DNA from 3 places in the Rahnella sp. PD4 genome. Region 1 is predicted to be linked to each of the others. Evidence: predicted binding sites of a transcription regulator. Region 1 holds the regulator's gene; each other region holds the start of a gene.

Region 1 (7,958 bases):
GCTATGGCATGAAGCTGTTTGGCGCTGAGCTGGCAATCCGTGCCTGCCTGACTGACCTGCTGTTTCAGCTCGATGCTGAAGAACAAACCAATCCGCTGCTCAAATCGGAAAGCCTGGAACCGGAAGCGCTGGTGCCACTGACGCGCTTTATGCATCAGCTTCTGAGTCAGTCTTCTATTCAGCTAACTGATGAGGGCGAGCACTATCTGATCCTTTATTGTGCGGTGGCCATTAAGCGTATCGCCAGGGGCTATCCGCTGACTGATTTTGATGCCGAAGATGGCGACCCGGCGGTGAAACAGGTTTCTGTAAGGCTGGCGGCAGAGCTGAAAGCGCTGGTCGGCAAGGAAATTCCTGCCTCTGAAGAGGCGTATCTGCGGGTGAATATCGCCGCGCGTCGCGTACAGCAAATTCTGCCGACAGACATCAATGCAGATGATGATGAATCGCTGGTCGATTACATCCTTTCGTATATCAACTCGCACTATAACTATGATTTGCAAGGCGATAAGCAGCTGCGTGCTGATCTGCTGACGCACATTAAGACCATGATTACGCGGGTGAAGTATCAGATTAATATTCCCAATCCGCTGCTAAACAACATCAAACAGCATTATCCGATGGCCTATGACGTCACGCTGGCGGCGGTTTCAAGCTGGGGGAAATACACGCCGTATACACTCAGCGAAAACGAGATTGGTTTTCTGGTGCTGCACATCGGCGTCGGGCTGGAGCGGCATTACAATATCGGCTACCAGCGACACCCGCAGGTGATGCTGGTATGTGATACCGGCAATTCGACAATCCGCATGATTCAGGCGCAGATTAATCGCAAGTATCCGCAACTGGTGATGAAGCAGGTTGTGACGTTGCGTGATTATGAGCAACTGGAACACATCGACGAAGATTTTATTATTTCCAATGCCCGCATCAGTGAGAAAAATAAGCCGGTGGTGGTGCTGTCGCCATTCCCGACCGAATACCAAATGGAGCAGCTCGGTAAACTGGTTCTGGTAGACCGCACGCGGCCTTATATGCTGGAAAAATTCTTCGACGAAAAACATTTTATGATCATCAATGAACCGATGACGCAGGCGGAGTTATTCCGCCATGTGTGCTCGCAGCTGGAAGCGGAAGGTTATGTCGATCAGGCGTTTTATCCGTCGGTGGTAGAGCGTGAAGAGATTGTCTCGACCATGCTGGGTGAAGGCATTGCGCTGCCGCACTCGCTGGGGTTGCTGGCAAAGAAAACCGTGGTAATCACGTTGCTCTCTCCCCAGGGCATTGCATGGGGTGAAGGGGAGACCGCACACGTAATTTTCCTGCTGGCGATCAGCAAAGCAGATTATGAAGAGGCGATGGCGATTTACGATTTATTCGTGACGTTTGTGCGGGAACGCTCAATGAGCCGTTTGCTGAGCAGTGAGAATTTTGAAAGCTTCAAGGCAATTGCAATAGATTGCCTTTCACGCATTTAAAATCTTACTTATCCCCAAAATAGTTCGAGTTGAGGAAGGTGGCAAACGAAGGAGTCCCGATGAGCTTACACGGGTAAGTGATTCGGGTAACTGAGCGCAGCCAACGCACCTGCAACTTGAAATATGACGGGGATTAGTCCTCGTCAAAACCGGAGTTGATCAGATTTACGACAGCGGTGAGCGCCTGTTCTTCGTCGGGCCCCGTGGCTTCGATTTCGATTTTCTGGCCTTTCGGGGAGTCGAGCATCAGCAGCGCGATAACACTGCTGGCTTCCGCTTCTATGCCCGTGCCGTTGCGCAGCATAACTTCTGATTCAAAGCTCTGCACCAGTTCAAACAATTTCATTGCCGGTCGGGCGTGCATGCCTAACCGGTTTTTGATTTCTACCGTTTGTTTCACCGTCATGATTTGCGTTTTTCCAGCGTGCGATGGCGGGACTGCACATTCTTCCCGCGGGAACGGAAATAGTCGGCCAGTTGCTCTGCGATGTACACCGAACGGTGTTTACCGCCGGTACAGCCAATGGCGACGGTCAGATAGCTGCGGTTGTTGGTTTCCAGCATTGGCAGCCACTGTTCGAGGTAGCTGCGGGTCTGGTAGATAAAGTTATGCACTTCAGTATGACGGTCGAGGAACGCTGCCACCGGCTTATCAAGGCCGGTCATCGGACGCAGTTTCGGATCCCAGTGCGGGTTTGGCAGAAAACGGACGTCGAAGACGTAATCCGCATCAATCGGTATGCCGTGTTTGAAGCCGAAGGATTCGAATACCATGGTCAGTTCGCGCTCGCGTTTACCCAGCAGACGGGTACGCAGCATTTCTGCCAGTTCATGAACGGACATTTCGGAGGTATCGATGATCAGATCCGCCGACGAACGCAGCGGTTCGAGCAGATCGGCTTCTTCATCAATGGCACTTTCGAGGGACAAATTTTTGCTGGAAAGCGGGTGCAGACGACGGGTGTCGCTGTAACGGCGGATCAAAGTATTACGGTCGGCATCAAGGAATAACAGCTGCGGCGAAAAACTCTCCGGCAGTTGTGACATCGCATGCTCATAAACTTCGGGTGTTTCCGGCATGTTACGGACGTCAATGCTCACGGCCGCTGACGTATTACGTTCAACGAGTGTCTGGGCAAGCTGCGGCAATAACACCACCGGTAAATTGTCCACACAGTAAAAACCCATGTCTTCTAATGCCCGTAGGGCAACCGACTTCCCGGAACCGGAACGGCCGCTGACAATCATCAGCACCATGGTGACACTCCCCTGGCATTCAGTGTTCAGAATTCATTTTCCCGGCACCGTACCGGGAATCAGCAATTTATTCGTTTTCAGTCATTATCTGGAACAGTTCTTCGTCGCTTTGCGCACCACGCAGACGGCGACATACTGTTTTATCAGCTAATTTCTTCGCGACTAAAGATAATGTATGTAAATGGGTTTTACATTGATCTGCCGGTACCAGCAAGGCAAAAAGCAAATCTACCGGCTGATTATCGATGGCGTCAAAAGCAATCGGCTGTTCAAGCTGAATGAACACGCCAACGGCACGTAAAGTGTCTTCTTCCAGCTTACCGTGCGGGATGGCGATCCCGGCACCGATCCCGGTGCTCCCCATACGTTCGCGGGTCAAAATAGCGTCGAAAATCACCTGTGGCGACAAATTTAATTGTTTGGCGGCCAGCTCGCTGATGATTTCCAGTGCGCGTTTTTTGCTGGCGCAATGAACGCCGCTTTTGGTGCATTCGGCATTAAGCACCGACGTTAATTGCATTGCAGTATCGTTAATCATGTCATCTTTCACTTTTGCGCTGTTTCACCCTTAAAGCTATATCGGCTCGTTTCCCGAAGGTCACAAGCCGATGCCCGAAGGTTTGTAGCACAGGGTTGGCTACATGAATGTCAGTGCTGTTTCAGTTTGTCTTTATGTTTATTCAGCTGTCGGGCCAGTTTATCAACCAGCCCGTCAATCGCTGCGTACATATCCTGATGTTCCGAGGTGGCATGTAATTCGCCTCCGTTCACATGCAAAGTGGCTTCCGCTACTTTCTGCACCTTTTCCACGCTCAACACCACATACACCTGATTAATCCTGTCGAAATACTGCTCGAGCTTAGCCAGTTTCGACGTGATGAACTCTCTCAGGGGATCCGTGATCTCAATGTGATGTCCGGTAATGTTGAGCTGCATAATGTCTTCCTTCTCTGTTGAGGTCAAACTAACTGTTTACGTTGGTTTGAGGGCGGGATGGACAAAGACTCTCGGTATTTGGCGACAGTCCGGCGCGCAACCATAATTCCCTGATCGGAAAGCAGGGTTGCTAACTTGCTGTCACTGAGCGGTTTTACAGGATTCTCCGCTGCGATTAATTTCTTCACCAGCGCCCGGATCGCGGTTGACGATGCCTCGCCGCCGCTGTCTGTACTGACATGGCTGGAGAAGAAATACTTCAGTTCGAAAATACCACGCGGACTGTGCAGGAACTTTTGTGTCGTCACGCGTGAAATCGTCGATTCGTGCATTTCCACGGCACTGGCAATATCGGCCAGCACCATAGGTTTCATAAATTCTTCACCCAGTTCAAAGAACGCCTGCTGCTGCTCAACGATGCAGCGCGTCACTTTCAACAGCGTGTCGTTACGGCTTTCCAGGCTTTTAATTAACCACTTGGCTTCCTGCAGATTGCTGCGGATAAATTGCCCGTCGCTGTCGCTGCGTGTGGAGTTACCCATCGCGGCGTACTGCTGGTTAATCTTCAGACGCGGAATGCTGTCGGAATTGAGTTCTACCGTCCAGACCCCTGACACTTTACGCACCAGCACATCCGGGATCACGTATTCGGATTCGCCGGTATTGATCGACTGACCCGGACGCGGATCCAGAGACTGGATCAGAAGCATCGCTCCTTTGAGTGTATCTTCTTTTAACCGGGTTGATCGCATAAGTGCGCGGAAATCATGGTTCGCCAGCAAATCGAGATGTTCGCTGATGATAAGACGGGCTTCAGTGATGAAAGGCGTGTCAGTGGCATATTGAGACAGCTGGATCAGCAGACAATCGCGCAGGTCACGTGCTGCCACCCCCACCGGATCAAAACGCTGAACGCGTTTAAGCACGGCCTCAACTTCGTCCATCGTGATGTTTTCATCACCGACGCTTTCGAGGATGTCTTCAAGGGAGACGGTCAGGTAACCGGTGTCATCCACCGCATCGACAATTGATGTGGCAATCGCGGCATCAGTATCAGAAAACGGCGTCAGCTCAACCTGCCACATCAGGTAATCCTGAAGGGTCTGGGTGGTTTCACCCTGATAAATGGGCAGCTCGTCGTCGCTGTAATCATTACCGGTACCGGACGGCGTGCCTGCGGTGTAAATCTCATCCCAGGTCGCGTCGAGCGGCAATTCTTCCGGCATATCTTTTTGCTCGAGCGCCTCGCGGGTGTCTAACCCCTCGCTGTCGGTGGCTTCTACCGAGTCGATTTCTTCATGAAGGTCAGTTTGTTCCAACAGAGGGTTGCTCTCCAGCGCGAGTTGGATCTCCTGCTGGAGCTCAAGCGTGGACAGTTGCAACAAGCGGATGGCCTGTTGTAACTGGGGAGTCATAGCCAGTTGTTGGCTGAGTCTGAGTTGCAAACCTTGCTTCATATCTTGGCTTAATTCCGTTGATGAGTGAAAACGGCAACACTTCTGTCAGAGACGGCCTGTTTCAGTGTAGGTGGAAACAGGCACGGTTCCGGCGGCACAGATCACAGACGGAATTCTTCACCAAGATAAACACGTTTAACTTGTTCATCAGCAAGAATGTCGGCTGGCGTGCCGTGGGCAATCAATTTCCCCTGACTGACAATATACGCGCGTTCACAAACGTCGAGTGTTTCGCGCACGTTATGGTCAGTGATCAGTACGCCGAGGCCGCTGTCACGTAAATGCTCAATGATTTTTTTAATGTCGATAACGGAAATCGGGTCAACCCCGGCGAACGGTTCATCCAGCAGGATGAATTTAGGGTTTGCTGCCAGCGCACGGGCAATTTCCACACGACGTCGTTCACCACCGGACAGTGACTGACCGAGGTTATCGCGCAAATGAGAAATATGGAACTCTTCCATTAATTCATTCGCGCGGTCATTACGCTGTTCTTTGGTCAGATCATCACGGATCTGCAGCACCGCCATCAGGTTATCAAATACACTGAGACGACGGAATATGGAGGCTTCCTGCGGAAGATAACCAATACCGCGACGGGCGCGGGTATGCAGCGGCAGCAGGCTGATGTCTTCATCATCAACGATGATACGGCCCGCATCGCGCTGGACAATGCCCACGACCATGTAAAAGGTGGTGGTTTTACCCGCACCATTTGGGCCCAATAACCCGACGATTTCACCCGAGTTGACCATCAGGCTGACATCTTCAACGACCTTACGGCCTTTGTATGCCTTGGCGAGATTCTCTGCGATTAATTTAGCCATAAAATATCAGTTACTCTTTTTGGTCGGCTGGCCGCCCGCTGCAGGCGTTTTTTGTTGCAGCTGCGAAGGGACCAGAACGGTCGTCACACGGTTACCCTTATCACTAAAAGCTTCCATTTGCTGTTTCTGTACCAGATAAGTAATGCGGTCGCCTTTCACATTGCTGTCCAGTTGCTCAAGGTAAGCATTGCCGGTCAGCGTGACGAGGTCATTTTCCACTTCGTAGCGGACTTTCTGGGCATGGCCTTTTACCGGCTTACCGTTGTCCTGCATCTGATAGAACGTCACCGGGTTACCGTAACCTTCTACCACTTCTTTACCGGACACACCCTGCGGACGTATCACCACCACTTTATCGGCTTTAACCTGGATCGTGCCCTGATTCACCACCACATTGCCGGTAAACGTCGCGGTATTGGTGTTGACGTCAAGTGCCTGATTTGCCGAGTCAATGGTGATCGGTTTCGTTGTGTCGTCTTTTAAGGCAAATGCCGGAACGCTGACGGCTAACAATGAGCTGACGATCAGAAGATCACGGATTTTATTTTTTGCTTTGAATTTCATAGGAAGTCGATACCTTTTCGATCAGCTCTGCTGTTTTATCACGCAGATTACCACGCATTTTCATGCCGTTAGATGTAAAACCTGTACCATAAAGCGTCACTTCATCGTCTGAGGCAACGTCCTGTGTCGTCAGGTTAACCTGTGCATTGTCCGTTTTGATTCTTTGCAGCTGTGATGTCTCAGGCGTCAGGCTATCGGCCTGCACATGCCCATAGAGATAAAGCATCTTATCCTGAGTCAGTTTCGCTTTATCGGAACGTAATACCCAGGTGGCTACTTTGTTCTTGTCATACATGGTCGCGACCGGATGAGTAAACCACGACACCTGATCCGTGGTGTAATATTTTACCTCGTCTGACACCAGTTTATACGTCAGGCTGCCCATCGGGTCATATACCATCGTAACGGTGTGGGAAGTCTGATAAGTCGGATCCTGATCGTTAACCACCTGCGGAACATCATCGCTGTTGTCAGACAATGACCAGCCAATCAGCACCAGGACAATGGCGGTAAGCGCCAGAATAACCCAAAGTTTTGCTTTACTCATATCGACAGCCCTTTGGCGTCCTCCAGCTTGCCCTGCGCCAGCAGAATCAAATCACACAGTTCGCGAACTGCACCACGCCCGCCAGCGATACGGGTAACATAATGCGCTTTTGGTAACAAAACAGGATGTGCATCCTGAACCGCCACAGAAAGACCCACTTCGGCCATCACCGGCCAGTCAATCAGGTCATCACCAATGTATGCCACTTCTTCGGCCCGAAGAGACAGTGTATCTAACAGTTCGCGGAAGGCCAAAAGCTTATCCGACTGGCCCTGATACAAGTGGCGAATACCCAGAGTTTTAGCGCGATCTTCCAGTAATTTTGCATTGCGGCCTGTAATAATCGCGACTTCGATGCCGGATGTCAGCAGGCAGCGGATACCGTAACCATCGCGAACGTTGAAACTTTTCAGCTCTTCTCCCTGATTTCCCATATAGATCAGGCCATCAGACATGACGCCATCGACATCGCAAATCAGCAGGCGGACCGCTTTCGCCCGTTCAAGCACTTGCGTACTGACCGGACCGTAGCAGGTTTCCGCCAGGGCTGCGCTATTACTCATTTAGGGAATTCCTCAATTAAACTACGCCAGCGCGCAGCATATCGTGCATATGTAACACACCCAGCAACTGGTCACCATCAGCAACCATCACACACGTGATGTGTTTGTCCTGCATTAAATTCAGCGCATCAACTGCCAGCAGTGACGGACGTACGCGAATGCCGCCTGTCGTCATCACATCCGCAATTGATGCCGTATTGATGTTGACACCCATATCAAAGATGCGTCGCAAATCCCCATCGGTAAAAATCCCTTCGATTTTCATCAAATCGTTGCAGATAACCGTCATGCCCAGATTTTTACGGGTGATTTCCAGCAACGCATCCCGT
Region 2 (7,958 bases), on a different contig from region 1:
TCCTGACGTGCGGCGGCATTGTTGCTGTTAAGGCTTGCGCCTGCCAGCGTCACTTCCCCGGCCACGTCCAGCAGGTTTTTCACTGCATAAGGAATACCCGCCAGCGGAGGCAATGTTGCGCCGCTGGCCCGGATTTTATCAACTTTTGCAGCTTCACTCAGCATGCGTTCACGGGTGATATGCGTATAAGCATTGATGACCGGATTCGCCTGTTCAATGGCATCAAGCGCGAAAGTGGCTATTTCCCTGGCGGAGATATCCCCCTGCGCAAGTGCCCGATGTAACTGGCTTATCGTAAAGTGATCAAGCGATTTCATGCGCGATATACCCCGGCAATCTCCAGTCGGGCATCGAGCGGTAAATCCATCAGGGGTTGCGCCATTTGGGCGATGCGGCTGAACTGCACCAGCAATTCCTGACGACGTGCGTCGTCGAGTTCCAGCGCCAGAACGGATTCCATCTGGCAGATATAGGCGGCCCAGCTGGTCGCTGCGGATGTTTCTTTCATGCTGCTTCCTTATCAATTTTCATGAGCGAACTCTGATCAAAATCCGGCTGCGCTGCCGTTGCTGCGCGGGTCGGAGGCCCCTTCAAACATGCCGTTGGTATGGCGGACGATCGCGCCAGCGTGGCCGACGGCTTCGCTGAAATCTGGCAACAGTTCGACGTCGTGACCACGCTGTCTCAGGCCCGCCAGCGTCGGATAGGCAAAACGGCTTTCCAGTTTCAGTGAATCCGAACTCTCGCCCCAGGTACGGCCAAGCAGCCAGCGCGGGCCGCTGATCGCCTGCTGTAACGATTGTCCCTGGACCACATGGCGGATAAACACGGCGGCCTGCGTCTGCGGCTGTCCGTCTCCCCCCATTGAGCCGTAAACCATCGTGCGCCCGTCATATAAGCGTGCGGCGGCAGGATTAAGGGTATGGAACGGTTGTTTGCCCGGCGCCAGCGCCAGTAAATGCCCGGCATCGAGGCTGAAGGACGCGCCACGGTTTTGCCACAACACGCCGCTGCCCGGCAGCACCACGCCACTGCCGAACTCGTGATAAATACTCTGGATAAAAGAAACAGCCAGTCCGCTGCTGTCCATCACACCCATCCAGACGGTATCGCCCGGTCCTTTACCTTTGCCCCAGTCGGCAGCGCTGTGGGGTTTGATGCGGGTGGCGAGGGCATCCAGATATTGGGGATCCAACAGGCTCTGGGCATCCTGCGTCATCATGCGCGGATCGGTGATAAAACGGTCACGCAGGCCGAACGCCAGTTTGGTGGCTTCAACAATGCTGTGAATCGTCGCACTTTCATCCAGGGTTTCCAGCGGCAGGCGGTCAGTCAGGCCGAGGATCGCCAGTGAAACCAGCCCCTGCGTCGGCGGTGTCAGGTTGTAGATTTCGCCTTTACTGTGTTTGAGGCGCAGCGGCACACGACGCTGGGGCTTGTAAGCCGCGAGATCAGCGCGGGTGACCGGCATGCCGAGCTTTTCCATGTCGGCGGCCATATTGTCGGCCAGCTCACCACGATAGAAACTGTTCAGCCCGTCCTCGCACAGCATCGATAATGTCTGCGCCAGTTGCGGCTGGGTAAAGCGATTTCCGGCGCGGGGGACATCGCCATTAGGCAGAAAAACGTCGGCGAAGGTGCTGAAATTTTCAAGTTCGTGTTGTTTGGCACGGGTCGCAGCTTCCTGCGAGGCTGTTACCGGAATGCCGTCAGCAGCGTAACGAATGGCATCACGCAGCAGGCGGGAGAGCGGTTTTTGCTCGCCGCCAAATTCAGCCGACACATTCAGCGCTTCCTGCCAGCCGCCGACAGTGCCTGCGACTGTCAGCGCGGCTTTCGGTCCCCGATGCGGAATATGCGTTTCACCGGTATAGAAATCGAGAGTGGCGAGGGAGCCTGCGGCACCGCTGGCATCTATTGCCACCGGGTTTCCCTGCGGTGGCACAATCAGCCAGAAGCCATCGCCGCCCAGACCGTTCATGTGCGGATAGACCACGGCAATTGTCGCGGCCGCCGCCACCATCGCCTCGATGGCATTGCCGCCTTCGCGCAATACTGCAAGCGCACTCTGGCTCGCCAGATGATGGGGTGTGACCGCCATGCCCAGCGGCGCGCTGTTACTGTTAATCATGCGATGTCCTTTTTGAAACACTTTTTTTATGCTGCCCGCGCATGCAGGGATGTGGGCGCGTAGGGATAAAGTTAAGCAAGAGGTGTTCCACATCGGCAGAATCTTCACGCTTTCACTCATAATTTAGCTTGCATTGGCAAGCATAGTGCATGGTATGTTCCGCTGAAACATTGGTTACAAAAGGGACGGGGATGAAACAGATTGATGAACGTCTGCGTGACCATTACGCAGAACTGACGCCGCAGGAACAGCGGGTGGCCGACTTTATTTTTGCCAGTATTGACGACCTGATGAGTTATAACAGCGCCGAACTGGCACGGCTGAGCGGCGTGTCGAAAGCCACGGTCAGCCGGCTGTTCAAGCGCCTGGGATATCCGAGTTACCGTGACATGCGCGATGAAATGCGCACCCTGCGCCAGAGCGGTATGCCGCTGACGGACAGTCGCGATGCGGTGCAGGGCAACACTTTGTTATCGCGGCACTATAAGCAGGAAATGGCCAACCTGACGCAGTGGATTAATCAGATTGATGGCGTACAGTTTGGCGCGCTGATCGCCGCCCTCAGTCAGGCGCGTCAGGTGCGCCTGCTGGGCTTTCGCAACAGTTATCCGGTGGCGCTGCATTTGCGTCAGCAACTGATTCAGGTACGCACTGGCGTGATGATGATGCCGCAACCGGGCCAGACGCTGGCTGAAGAACTGGTGGATCTGACTGTGCAGGATGTGGTGATTTTCGTCGCCTTCCGCCGCAGGCCGCGCATGGCGAAGGCAGTTCTCACGCAATTACAGACGATGGGCGTGCCGGTGTTGTTGATCTGCGAGCCGCAGGCCCAGACGCTGATCCCACTGGCAACCTGGCATCTGGCCGCGCCTCTCGACAGCGTATCGGCGTTTGACAGCTATTCTTCCGCCATGAGTCTGGCGAATTTACTCAGCAACGCATTGCTGCACGAGATGCTCACCTCAGGCCGGCAGCGCATTCATCAGATAAGCGATTTGTATAACGATCTGGATGAGCTTGAGCAGCGCTGATTCCCGTTTGCAGAACAAACTGAGCGCTTTTCTGGTGCTTTTGCACATTTTTAGTGCGTCATGATTGTCTTCTTTTCAGTCCTTTTGCCCTGGTTCAGGGCAAAAAATCCCTCCTGATCGTATCCTCCGTTTTCTAATTCCTTGTGGTACCGTGATTTTGTCCGCATTTTTTCCGCTGTGCTGGTTTTGGCACATTCGTTGCAGAGTTATAAATATAAGAATCTATCGTTTCAAAAACCTTTCACCGGAGATAATCTATGAACATGAACAAACGGCTGTTGATGTGGGCAGGTGCGGCAATGTTGGTGCTTCAGGCATCTGCCGTCATGGCCGATCAGTTACAGGATATTCAGAAACGCGGTGTACTGCGCGTGGCCGTTCCTCAGGATTTCCCGCCGTTTGGTTCGGTGAGCAAGGACTTGCAGCCGGAAGGGTATGACATCGATATGGCACATTATCTGGCCGATAAGATGAAACTTAAGTTGCAACTGGTGCCGGTCACCAGCGCCAACCGCGTACCTTATCTGCAAACGGATAAAGTCGATCTGGTGATTTCAAGCCTGGGTAAAAATCCTGAGCGCGAAAAAGTCATCGATTTCAGCAATGCCTACGCACCGTTCTTCCTCGGCGTGTTTGGTGCGCAGGGGGACAAACTGTCCGACCTGAAAGCGCTGTCCGGTAAAACCATCGGCGTGACCCGTGGTGCCGTGGAAGATCTGGCACTGACAGACGTGGCGCCGAAAGATGCCAAAATTCAGCGCTATGAAGACAACAACACTACGCTGTCTGCATACCTGTCCGGTCAGGTGGAATACATCGCCACCGGTAACCTGGTGGTGGCAGCCATTGCCCGCATGAATCCGGCCAAGGCACCGGTTTCCAAAGTGATGCTGAAAGATTCGCCGTGCTACGTGGGTCTGCGTAAAGACGAGCCTGCGCTGAAAGACAAAGTGAATGCACTGATCGCCGAAGGCATCAAAGACAAGACGCTGAATACGCTGTCTGAAAAATGGATGAAGGCACCGCTGCCTGCTTCCATCGGCGCGTAATCAGGGTTTGACGGAGATCTTTCATGACCTATCAGCTTAACTTTAGCGCGCTATGGCCTTATATGCCGGAACTGCTGGCCGGTTTATGGACCACCATTGAGCTGACGGTAATGGCAACGGTTGGCGGTGTCGCAATCGGCATTTGCGGCGCGGCCATCCGCTGCGGCAACCATAAAACCCTGCGTGCGGTATGGGGCGTGTATGTCGAAGCCATCCGTAATACGCCGTTTGTGGTGCAGTTATTTTTCATTGTCTTTGGCCTGCCGGCTATCGGCCTGAAAATGACCGCCGGTGAAGCGGCGTTGCTGGCGATGCTGATTAACCTCGGTGCGTACAGCACGGAGATTATCCGCGCCGGTATTCAGGTGACGCCGAAAGGCCAGTGGGAAGCCGGACGTGTGCTGGGATTAACCCGCAGCCAGACGTTCCTGCGTATCGTGCTGCCGCCGTCGCTGAAACGCATTTATCCGTCGCTGGTCAGCCAGTGCATTATCGTGATGCTCGGGTCTTCTGTGGTCTCGCAGGTGTCCTATGAAGAACTGACGTTTGCCGCAAACTTAATTCAGTCGCGTACATTCCTTAGTTTTGAAGTGTATCTGGTCACCACGTTGTTCTATTTGATGCTGTCCGTCGCAATGCGTCAGTTGCTGCTGCTGGCCGGACGCCGTGTCTTTGGGAGTGAAAACTGATGATGACCTTCACCGACTGGGACATTGTGCGCAATCTCCTGCTGGCGGCGCGCTGGACATTGTTGCTGTCGCTGACTGCCTTTATTGGCGGCACGCTGGTGACGTTGCCGTTGCTGCTACTGCGTCTCACCAAACGCCGCTGGCCCGGAAGGTTTGTGCGTCTTTATGCCGAGCTGTTTCAGGGCACGCCGTTGCTGATGCAGTTGTTCCTGGCTTTCTTCGGGCTGGGGCTGTTCGGGATCAACGTCAGCCCGTGGACTGCTGCCGCGCTGGCGCTGACGCTGTATACCAGCGCTTATCTGGTGGATATCTGGAGCGGCAGTATTGCCGCGTTACCGAAAGGCCAGTGGGAAGCGTCGCGCTGTCTCGGCCTGAATTTTGGCCAGACGCTATGGCGGGTGATCACCCCGCAGGCGCTGCGCATTGCTATTGCGCCGACGGTCGGATTTTCCGTGCAGGTGGTGAAAGGTACCGCGCTGGCTTCGATTATCGGTTTTGTCGAACTGACCAAAGCCGGAACCATGCTCAATAACGTGACCTATCAGCCGTTCAAAGTGTTTGGATTAGTGGCGCTGGGCTACTTCCTGATGTGCTATCCGCTGTCCCGTTACAGCCAGCATTTAGAAAAATCATTGCGTGGAGAGAAACAGTAATGCCGCTGATCACCATCAATCAGGTTCAGAAATTTTACGGCCAGAACCACGTACTGAAAGGCGTGGATCTGGATATCGACAGCGGCGAAGTGATTTCGATCATCGGTCGCAGCGGTTCAGGGAAAAGCACGTTGTTGCGCTGCATGAACGGGCTCGAAGGTTATCAGGAAGGCAGCATTAAACTGGGCGGAATGACCATTACCGACCGCGATTCCCAGGCGCGTGATATCAGCCGTTCCGTTGGCATGGTGTTCCAGAGTTTTAATCTTTTCCCGCACATGACCGCGCTGGAAAACGTCATGCTGGCACCACGCCGGGTGCTGAAAAAATCTGCCGCTGAGTGCCGTGAACTGGCCGCACAGATGCTGGCGAAAGTGGGCCTCGCGGATCGCATGGATTATTACCCATCCAGCCTTTCCGGCGGTCAGCAGCAACGCGTGGCGATTGCGCGTGCGCTGGCCATGAACCCGAAAGTGCTGTTGTGTGATGAAATCACCTCAGCGCTGGATCCGGAATTAGTCGGCGAAGTATTGAAAGTGCTCGAGCAACTGGCGAAAGAAGGCATGACGCTGGTACTGGTGACGCACGAAATGAATTTTGCCCGTGAAGTGGGCGACCGCGTGGTGTTTATGCATCAGGGCACCGTGTGGGAACAGGGCGAAAGCCGGACGTTGTTTGCCAATCCGCAAACCCCCGAGCTGAGACAATTTATCGCATCCGTACGCGGCTTAAATGAGGCTGCAGCAAGCTAACATTGTAAAGGATTAACTATGTCAGATTTCATTACTCCCGGACAAATCAACCCGCCAACCCGTCTGCTGATGGGGCCGGGGCCCATCAATGCCGATCCGCGCGTGCTGCGGGCGATGGCGAGCCAGCTGGTCGGGCAATATGATCCGGTGATGACCGGCTACATGAACGAAGTTATGGCGCTGTACCGTGCGCTGTATAAAACCGACAATCAGTGGACGTTCCTGATCGACGGCACCTCACGCGCGGGTATTGAAGCCGTGCTGCTTTCCGGTATCCGTCCGGGCGACAAAGTACTGGTGCCGGTATTTGGCCGCTTCGGTCATTTGCTGTGCGAGATTGCCCGCCGCTGCCGCGCCGAAGTGCACACCCTCGAAGCGCCGTGGGGCGAAGTGTTTGACCCGCAGCAAATCGAAGATGCGATTAAATCGGTGAAACCGCGCTGGCTGCTGACCGTGCAGGGCGACACCTCCACCACCATGTTGCAGCCGCTGGAACAACTGGGTGAAATCTGCCGCCGTCACGGCGTCCTGTTCTACTCCGATGCCACGGCGTCTTTTGGCGGCAATCCGCTGGAAACCGACGCCTGGGGGTTAGACGCGGTATCTGCCGGTTTACAAAAATGCCTCGGCGGCCCGTCAGGCAGCTCACCGGTCACCATCAGCCCGCGCTTTGAAGAACAAATCCGCCGCCGTAAATGCGTCGAGCAGGGCATCCGTACGGCGGATCATGCTGACGGTGACGAAGAGATGATTTACTCCAACTATTTCGATCTGGGCATGATCATGGATTACTGGGGGCCAGAGCGTCTGAATCACCATACCGAAGCCACCAGCATGTTGTTCGCAGCCCGCGAATGCGCACGCATTATTCTGGAAGAGGGGCTGGATACCGGTATCGCACGCCACAAGTTGCATGGTGGCGCATTACTGGCCGGCATTCAGGGCATGGGACTGGAAGTGTTCGGTGACCTGAATAACCGCATGAGCAACGTGCTCGGCGTGGTCATTCCGCCGGGCGTTCATGGCGAACAGGTTCGCCAGATCATGCTTAATGACTTCGGCATTGAAATCGGTACGTCATTTGGCCCGCTGGCCGGAAAAATCTGGCGCATCGGCACCATGGGCTACAACGCCCGTAAAGACTGTGTGCTGCAGACGCTGGTGGCGCTGGAAGCGGTGCTTAACCGTCTGGGCTTTGCGTCGAAATACGGCGCAGGGGCGCAGGCCGCCTGGGACCATTACGCGGGAGGTCAGTAATGGCTGAAGCCTTTACGCTGGCTGCGGTTTCAGAAAGCGCAAAGCTTGCCGCTGAAAGGGTGATGGCGCGTTGCGACGCACTGGCCGCCATCAGCGAAACGCCGGGGCAACTGACCCGCGTGTATCTTTCGCCGGAGCATTTGCAAGCCAACCGTCTGGTGGGCGAATGGATGAGCGCCGCCGGGATGCGCGTCTGGCAGGACAGCGTCGGCAATATCTGCGGGCGTTATGAAGGGCTGGATGCGTCGGCACCGGCTATTTTGTTGGGATCACATCTTGACAGCGTGCGCAATGCCGGCCGTTATGACGGCCCGCTCGGCGTGCTGACCGCGCTGGAAGTGGTGGCGCATTTGCATCAGAACGCCATCCGTTTGCCGATGGCGGTGGAAATCGTCG
Region 3 (7,958 bases), on a different contig from region 1:
AAAGGCGGGCTGATTGCCTTAATCAGGCTTCTGATTTCACACGGGTTACGTGCGGAAGATGTACTGAGGATGGCAACATTCAATGCAGCGATCCGCATGCAACGTTCAGATTTAGGCCTTATTGCCGCAGGACGTACGGCAGATATTATCGCGTTTGATTCGCTGGATACTCTGCATCCGTGCGCGGTGTACGTTGCGGGTAGCTGCGTTGCCAGACAAGGCAAACTGTTATCTACCCCTTCGGCAGCCCGCGACGTGACACCTCCGCGCAATACTATGCGGCTAAGTGCCTTAAGCGCCGATGATTTCCAACTGAAAATTCCGGGTCTGAACAACGGTAAAGCGCGTCTGCGCAATATTAAAGGCGCGCGCTTTACACAATGGAGTGAAGTGACCGTGAATGTGAGGAACGGTGTCGTGCAGATACCCGACGATTTCAGCCTGATTTGGGTACAGCACCGGCATGGCCGCCACGAGGCCACACCGAAAATGGCATTACTCGAAGGCTGGGGAGCTTTGCGCGGCGCCATTGCGACTTCTTACTCGCATGACTCCCATAATCTGGTGGTTATCGGCCGGGATCCTGCTGATATGGTGGTAGCAGCCAATCAACTGATTGCCAGCGGAGGCGGTATGGCCCTCAGTCAGCATGGGAAATTACTGGCAAGCATCGATATGCCGATTGGCGGCATGCTGTCTGATTTACCGGCTCCAGAATTAGCGAAGCAGTTTAAAAACCTGCGCGACCTCAGCGCACAGGTCGCCGACTGGGAACCCCCTTATCGCGTTTTCAAAGCTATCGAAGGGACATGTCTCGCCTGTAATGCCGGCCCGCATCTGACCGATTTAGGACTTACAGATGGCGGATTACGTGAAATCGTCGATCCGGTTCTGGAAATCTGGCCAGAAGAAATCTGAAGCAGAAAACCACTACACGTCAAAAAGACAGCAAACACAATAATATAAATGATTGTTTTCAGGGGTATTTAAGCATGTCCGAAAGTTCTGTGAAAAATGTTACCGTCTCAGCTGACGAAAGCTGGTTACAACGCCGTTTCCATCTGCGTCAGCGCGGGACCAAAATTAAAACGGAATGTCTGGCAGGTATCACCGGTTTCCTGGCGGCAGCGTATTTACTGGTGGTGATCCCAGGCTTACTGGCGGTCAGCGGTATGGATAAAGGTGCAGCCACCACCGGTGTGATCCTGGTGTTTGTGCTGGGTTCTCTGCTGATGGCCTTTTACGCCAACCTGCCTTTTATGGTCGGGCCTGGCATTGGCGGCTCGGTACTGGTGGGTATTACGCTGGCGGGCGACGGCATTACCTGGCCCGTCGCACTGGGTATTGCATGCTGGTCGGGGGTTTTATTTTTCGTGATGACAGTGTTTGGTTTGCGTGAAGTGGTCACCCGTTCTGTTCCGCAGTCGATCAAACTTGGACTGACCGCTTCTATTGGCATTTTTGTCGCCCTGCTCGGCTTCCGCAATGCCGGACTGGTCATGGCAAATGCCAAAACGCATGCACTGGCTTTAGGAGATTTTACCGCGCCGGGTGCCTTAATCGCGCTTCTTGGTCTGCTGGTCGCCGTGGGCTTACAGGCCCGAAAAGTACCCGGTGCTATTTTGTGGGCCATTTTGCTGGCGACGGTGGCTGGCATACCGTTTGGTGTAACACATTTACCTGAACAATGGATCTCTGTACCACATTCTGTGGCTCCGCTGCTGGGCAAAGTCGATCTTACCGGTGCCATCAACATCGCCTTCCTGCCATTCCTGTTTATCTTTTTCGCCTCAGAATTCTTCTCGACAATGGGCACCACACTGGCTGTTGGCGGTGAAGCCGGGTTGCTCGATGAGCGCGGCAATATGAAACATATCAACCGGCCTTTCATGGTGGATTCCATTGCGGCGGCGCTGGGCCCGATCGTCGGTATTCCTGCCGCCACCGCACTGATCGAGTCCTCTGCAGCGGCTGAAGCAGGCGGAAAAACTGGCCTGACCGCGCTGGCTGCAGCCATGATGTTTCTGCTGATGCTGTTATTTACCCCCATTGCGCTGATGATCCCGAAAGAGGCGACCGCTCCGGCGCTGATTCTGATTGGCCTGAACATGTTCAGTAATTTACGAAAAGTGGACTTAGCGAATTTTACCGACGCGCTGCCAGTACTGATGATGGTGATGATTACGCTGATTTCCAACAGCTTCGGTACAGGTATCGCCGGCGGATTGCTGTTTTACGTCAGCATTAAGGTCGTTGCCGGCAAGGCACGTGAGGTACCGATGAGCCTTTATATTCTGGCGATCCCGCTGGTCTATTATTTTGCGACGCTGGTACATCACTGACCCTAACGAATCAAACAGAGGGTGCGTGAAAACGTGCCCTTTTTTACGGGCGCAGCCTGGCTTTACGGATGTTTAAGAAGAAATGAGGAAGATAAGAAGAATCGGTAGACACCTGAAATGGTGGAGGCCCTGCCAGCTACATCCCGGCACACACGACACCTGCCATGGCTGCTTCCTTCCGGACCTGACCAAGTTGACAAGTTAGCGTTGCGGGAGAACCAACAGGGCCCCCATTGACGTTGTCGGCTTCATTTCTCTGCTAAGAGAATTGAAGCGACGGGCATTATCTGCGATGCCCGAGGCAAAAGCAAGTTAACCGCCGACAACCGTTGTTTTCTTAAACGATATGCCTAAATCAGAGCCAACAATGCCTTAATTTTTGCGTCATACTGGCGCAAATCACCGAGGAGGATGTCATGTCGGAACCCGATAACTTTCGCCAGCGCGTATTTCAGATTATCGCCGCCATTCCGGTCGGGCAAGTTACAACTTACGGTAACGTCGCACAACTGGCCGGTTCACCGCGTGCAGCGCGGCAGGTCGGCGGCGTACTCAAGAAGCTGCCGGAAGGCAGCACCCTTCCCTGGCATCGGGTGATTAACCGGCACGGCGAAATATCCCTGCAGGGCGAAGACTTTAAGCGTCAACGTCAGGCACTGCTGGCAGAAGGCATTACCTTTAAGCAAGGCAAAGTGGATTTAGAGAAATATGGCTGGAAATGGTGATGTTGCGTTCACTAAACCATCTTACAGATAAGCACCGCCGGAGCGGTGCTTAGCCATCACAAGTCATGAATCAATAGGTCATGGGTTGCGCGGGTGCCGAACTTACCGGTGCCGGTGACGTGCCCAGCCGCGGATTTGACGGGTTGCTCATTGGCCCCAAAGTGCTCGGTTTAGTCGCGACAGGTACGGCGACAACAGGGACAAGTTGCAGATCAGCACGTGTACCCTGACCATGGTTAATCACTTCTTTAATGGAATCAGTGATGAAGGTCATCTGACCATTGATGGTTACCGCTGCACTCAGAAGAATACGGGCGTCAGGAGCAATTTCCTGCGGGTTATATGGCAGGATGAAGGTAAACGGAGCCTGTTTCCCTTGCGTTCTTGCTACTTTTTGCGAAATCACCCGGGATGGCGCATCCGCCACCGAAGCATCAGACAATGTCACCGTCAGGACAGCATCCGGTGGCAAAGCAACACGCTGATTGATGAACACACTACCCGATACATTCGGGCCGGTGATCGCAGGTTGAGTGACCGGACTGGCCGCCGTATTCACAGGAGGTTGCTGCGCTGGTGCCTCATGATGCTGTGCACATCCGGCAAGAGTCAGAGACAGCGCGGTTCCACCTACTATCTGCCAAAGTTTCATTGATCGTACTCCCTTTTTATAGTCGCTTGTCGACAAGCCGTAATAAGCGCCGACGATGAATGTAGTGACTTTAACCAGCTTACCTATTAATCATGGCACAAGAATCTGAGGTTTTCCTGTTAACGGCCAAACAGATCTTCTGGCAAAACGGAAGATCCACTATGATTAACAGGTTAGACCTGTCGGTGAAGGCGTATTTCAGAAGATTCCTGCCTGCATTACCCCGAACAACTGAGGTCGATTTCTCTGGTTACTTTCATGAGGCCACTATGAGTCAGGCATTAAAAAATCTGCTGGATCTGCTCGATCTGGAAAAAATTGAAGAAGGGTTGTTCCGTGGCCAAAGTGAAGATTTAGGCTTACGTCAGGTCTTTGGCGGTCAGGTGGTCGGACAGGCATTGTATGCCGCCAAGCAGACTGTCCCGGCGGAGCGGGGTATCCATTCTTTCCACAGCTATTTTTTGCGCCCAGGCGACAGCAGTAAGCCCATCATCTATGACGTGGAAATCCTGCGCGATGGCAACAGCTTCAGTGCACGCCGTGTAAAAGCCGTACAGCATGGAAAACCGATTTTCTATATGACAGCGTCGTTTCAGAGCCAGGAAAGTGGCTTTGAGCATCAGAACGCCATGCCGGATGTACCACCACCGGAAACGCTGGTATCAGAATCCGATATTGCTAAAAATCTGGCGCATCTGATACCGGAAAAATTCCGCGAAAAATTTATCGGCCATAAGCCTATTGAAATGCGTCCGGTGAAGTTTCATAACCCGCTGAAAGGAAGCGTCGAAGAACCTAACCGTGCCGTGTGGTTCCGGGCCAACGGTGAGATGCCAGATGATTTGCGAATTCATCAGTATTTGCTGGGCTATGCATCTGACTTCAATTTCCTGCCTACGGCGCTGCAACCTCATGGCATTGGCTTCCTTGAACCGGGAATGCAGGTCGCGACCATCGACCATTCGATGTGGTTCCACCGTCCGTTCCGCATGGATGACTGGTTGCTGTATGCCGTTGAAAGTACTTCTGCTTCCGGTGCGCGCGGTTTTGTGCGTGGGCAGTTTTATACCCGCGATGGCGTTCTGGTCGCCTCTACGGTCCAGGAAGGCGTTATTCGTCAGCGAAAGCCTGAATAATCTTTATTAAAAAACGTCCTGTGAAAATGGCGCATTAAAAAGGGGCGATATCACTATCGCCCCTTTTGCATATCATCATTATTTTATTGTTCTGTACTGCTTAATGAGAGAGTTAGCGCACTACTTTCTCTGAAATCAGATTACTACTGGCTTATTGGTTGTAAGCATTTTCACCGTGGCTGTTAACATCCAGACCTTCACGTTCCTGCTCTTCAGGAACACGCAGACCTACAATCATATCAGCCACTTTGTAACCGATGAAGGCCACAACACCGGACCACACCAAGGTCACGCATACGCTGAAGAACTGCACCCACACCTGATGGCCCATGGTCACGCCTTCTGCATAACCTACGCCGCCCAGGGAACTGGAAGTGAACACGCCAGTCAGCAGGCAACCTACGATACCGCACACGCCGTGAACACCGAATACGTCACAGGTGTCATCAACACGCAGCCATTTTTTCAGGGTAACCACACCCCACAGGCCAGTGATACCACCGACCAGACCGATGATCAAAGCACCGCCAACGCCCACCGTACCACATGCCGGCGTGATAGCGACCAGACCCGCGATAGCACCAGAGCTTGCGCCCAGCAGTGAAGGCTTACCACGTACCATCCACTCAACCAGCGTCCAGGACAGGATTGCGCCAGCGGTAGCAATTACCGTGTTCAGGAAAGCCAGTGCGGCAACAGAACTTGCGGCACTTGCTGAACCCGCGTTGAAGCCGAACCAGCCCACGTAGAGGATTGAGGCACCCGTGAAGACCATTGGCAGGTTGTGTGGTTTGAAAGCTTCCTTACCAAAACCGGCACGTTTACCGAGCAGATACGCTCCCACCAGGCCTGCAATTGCGGCGTTAATGTGGACAACAGTACCACCGGCAAAGTCCAGCGCACCATCAGCAGCCAGGAAACCGCCTGCCCACACCATATGAGCCATCGGGATGTAAGAGAAAGTCAGCCAGATCACCGTGAAAATCAGAACCGCTGAAAAACGTACACGCTCAGCGATACCGCCCACGATCAGCGCCACCGTGATACAGGCAAATGAGCACTGGAATGCAACATGAATCATCTGCGAGAAGGTGCCTGTCACAGAATCCAGTCCAATGCCTTTCATCATGACGTTGCTGAAACCACCGAAGAACGCATTACCTTCGCTGAAAGCAAGGCTGTAGCCGTAGAGGATCCACAGAACGCAGACCAGAGCAAAGGTGACAATAACCTGAGTCAGCATGGACAAAACGTTTTTCGAACGCAGTAAGCCGCCGTAGAACAACGCTACGCCAGGTACGGTCATGAACAATACCAGCGCAGTACAAATCATCATAAAGGCATTATCAGCGCCGTTTGCCGCTGCTGGTGCTGCCGCCATGGCCAGCGAAGGCAGCAAAGCCACTGCACCAAGCCCCATCATGGATAAAAGTTTTTTCATTATTAACCCACCCCTGTTTCTCAAAACTGTTTTTTCTCATCTGATTTATCTCAAACCGATTGGTGTGAGAGAAAAGAACCTGAAATCACAGTGCTGCTTCGTCGGTTTCACCGGTACGAATACGGATAACACGTTGCAACTCAGCAACGAAAATTTTGCCATCACCGATCTTGCCGGTGTAGGCCGCTTTGCTGATCACGTCGATCACTTCATCAAGCTGATCGTCAGCGATAGCAATGTCGATTTTTACTTTTGGTAGGAAGTTCACGCTGTATTCCGCGCCACGGTAAAGTTCTGCATGACCTTTCTGACGGCCAAAACCTTTAACTTCCGTTACGGTCAGCCCCTGAATTCCAACAGCAGACAGCGCTTCACGCACGTCTTCCAGCTTAAAAGGTTTGATCACCACAGTAACCAGCTTCATTGTGCCACTCCTCGAATTAAGGGCCTGCCGTGAGAGGATTCACGCCCGATACGGATTGAATAAAGCAAAGGGTGTGCCAGAGTTGAAATTGGTCACAGATTCATGCAATTCCCACGTAATACGGCATTTTCAGAATAATCGTGACCCTGCGCACAGTTGCCAAATCCTGTTCAGCACAGCAGCGCTCGCACCATTTAAGTGCTCATCGCTGCTTTTTAGTGCATCCGGATTGATAAAAAGGTTTTGCCTGCATGAATACAGTGCGGGGAAAGCTAAAAACGGGAAAAGAAAACCGGGGAAAAAAGATAGCCGGTACCGCGGAGGACGGCACCGGCATAAGATTATGCGTTTTCTGTTGCGGGTGTAATCTGTCCGGCAGAAGCCAATTGCTGCCCGGCAAGTTGCAACTGATACATCTGATAATACCGGCCTTTTTCTGCCAGCAGCTGCAAGTGATTACCCTGCTCAACGGCTTGTCCGCGGTGCAATACCAAAATATTATCGGCATCTACGATCGTTGAAAGCCGGTGTGCAATAACCACAAGTGTAGTCTGCTGACGGATAGCCCGTAATGCGCGCTGAATTGCCTGCTCTGTGCCGGAGTCAATATTGGCCGTTGCCTCGTCAAGGATCAGAATTTCCGGTGCCTGCACCAAAACGCGCGCCATCGCCAGTAATTGCTTCTGCCCTACAGAAAGATTATTGCCCTGTTCTCCCAGACGCGTATTGATACCTTCGGGCATTTCGCGCACCAGCGGTGAGAGCTGGACAATGTCCAGCGCATGCCAAACCTGTGCTTCATCAATATCACGGCCTAACGTGACATTGGCAAATACGGACTCTGCCAGAACGACCGGATCCTGTTGCACCATCGCAATACCTTTACGCAGGCTGGTGTGCGATAAATCGGCGAGGTTACGCCCGTCAACCCGGATCTCACCTTTGTTTAGCGGATAATAGCCCATCAGCAGATTTGCCAGCGTGCTTTTACCGCTGCCGGTATGCCCGACCAACGCGACAAATCCGCGTGATGGGACGTGCAAAGAAATGTTTTCCAGCACCCATTTATCCGGCAGATAAGCAAAGCTGACGTCTTTGATATCAATCTCACCGCTGGTCAGCAATTTATCATCGGGTCCATACTGCTGCTGCGTCCTGTCCATCAAATCAAAGATACGCTCACCGGCAACCACTGCCTGCTGCATAATCGATTGCTGTGAGGTCAGTTCAATCAGAGG

Evidence for each region. Region 1 encodes sigma-54, which starts transcription at its own class of promoters, with help from an activator protein. Its sites were predicted from a motif close to GTTGGCACANNTTTCGCTNT; they were not measured.
Region 2: ACOZIO_RS08730 (gamma-glutamyltransferase family protein) is a predicted target of sigma-54. The motif match lies at 2,204-2,223, and genes of this name have one in related genera.
Region 3: glnK (P-II family nitrogen regulator) is a predicted target of sigma-54. The motif match lies at 6,782-6,801, and genes of this name have one in related genera.

The regions. Positions count from the first base shown of each region.
Region 1 covers NZ_JBLZQF010000007.1:104,207-112,164, reverse strand. The annotation lists gene ACOZIO_RS17670 (BglG family transcription antiterminator) at 1-1,478, shown strand, start outside; gene npr (PTS phosphocarrier protein NPr) at 1,612-1,884, opposite strand; gene rapZ (RNase adapter RapZ) at 1,881-2,735, opposite strand; gene ptsN (PTS IIA-like nitrogen regulatory protein PtsN) at 2,803-3,285, opposite strand; gene hpf (ribosome hibernation promoting factor) at 3,384-3,671, opposite strand; gene rpoN (RNA polymerase factor sigma-54) at 3,695-5,128, opposite strand; gene lptB (LPS export ABC transporter ATP-binding protein) at 5,230-5,955, opposite strand; gene lptA (lipopolysaccharide ABC transporter substrate-binding protein LptA) at 5,962-6,519, opposite strand; gene lptC (LPS export ABC transporter periplasmic protein LptC) at 6,497-7,066, opposite strand; gene kdsC (3-deoxy-manno-octulosonate-8-phosphatase KdsC) at 7,063-7,629, opposite strand; gene kdsD (arabinose-5-phosphate isomerase KdsD) at 7,646-7,958, opposite strand, start outside.
Region 2 covers NZ_JBLZQF010000002.1:886,911-894,868, reverse strand. The annotation lists gene ACOZIO_RS08740 (AtzE family amidohydrolase) at 1-317, opposite strand, end outside; gene hpxX (oxalurate catabolism protein HpxX) at 314-508, opposite strand; gene ACOZIO_RS08730 (gamma-glutamyltransferase family protein) at 545-2,131, opposite strand; gene ACOZIO_RS08725 (MurR/RpiR family transcriptional regulator) at 2,323-3,162, shown strand; gene ACOZIO_RS08720 (transporter substrate-binding domain-containing protein) at 3,420-4,211, shown strand; gene ACOZIO_RS08715 (amino acid ABC transporter permease) at 4,235-4,900, shown strand; gene ACOZIO_RS08710 (amino acid ABC transporter permease) at 4,900-5,553, shown strand; gene ACOZIO_RS08705 (amino acid ABC transporter ATP-binding protein) at 5,553-6,305, shown strand; gene ACOZIO_RS08700 (pyridoxal-phosphate-dependent aminotransferase family protein) at 6,324-7,562, shown strand; gene hpxK (allantoate amidohydrolase) at 7,562-7,958, shown strand, end outside.
Region 3 covers NZ_JBLZQF010000003.1:578,438-586,395, reverse strand. The annotation lists gene ACOZIO_RS11580 (adenine deaminase) at 1-918, shown strand, start outside; gene ACOZIO_RS11575 (NCS2 family permease) at 993-2,342, shown strand; RNA gene ffs (signal recognition particle sRNA small type) at 2,470-2,566, opposite strand; gene ACOZIO_RS11565 (MGMT family protein) at 2,759-3,067, shown strand; gene ACOZIO_RS11560 (YbaY family lipoprotein) at 3,138-3,719, opposite strand; gene tesB (acyl-CoA thioesterase II) at 3,989-4,855, shown strand; gene amtB (ammonium transporter AmtB) at 5,007-6,296, opposite strand; gene glnK (P-II family nitrogen regulator) at 6,382-6,720, opposite strand; gene ACOZIO_RS11540 (SmdB family multidrug efflux ABC transporter permease/ATP-binding protein) at 7,062-7,958, opposite strand, start outside.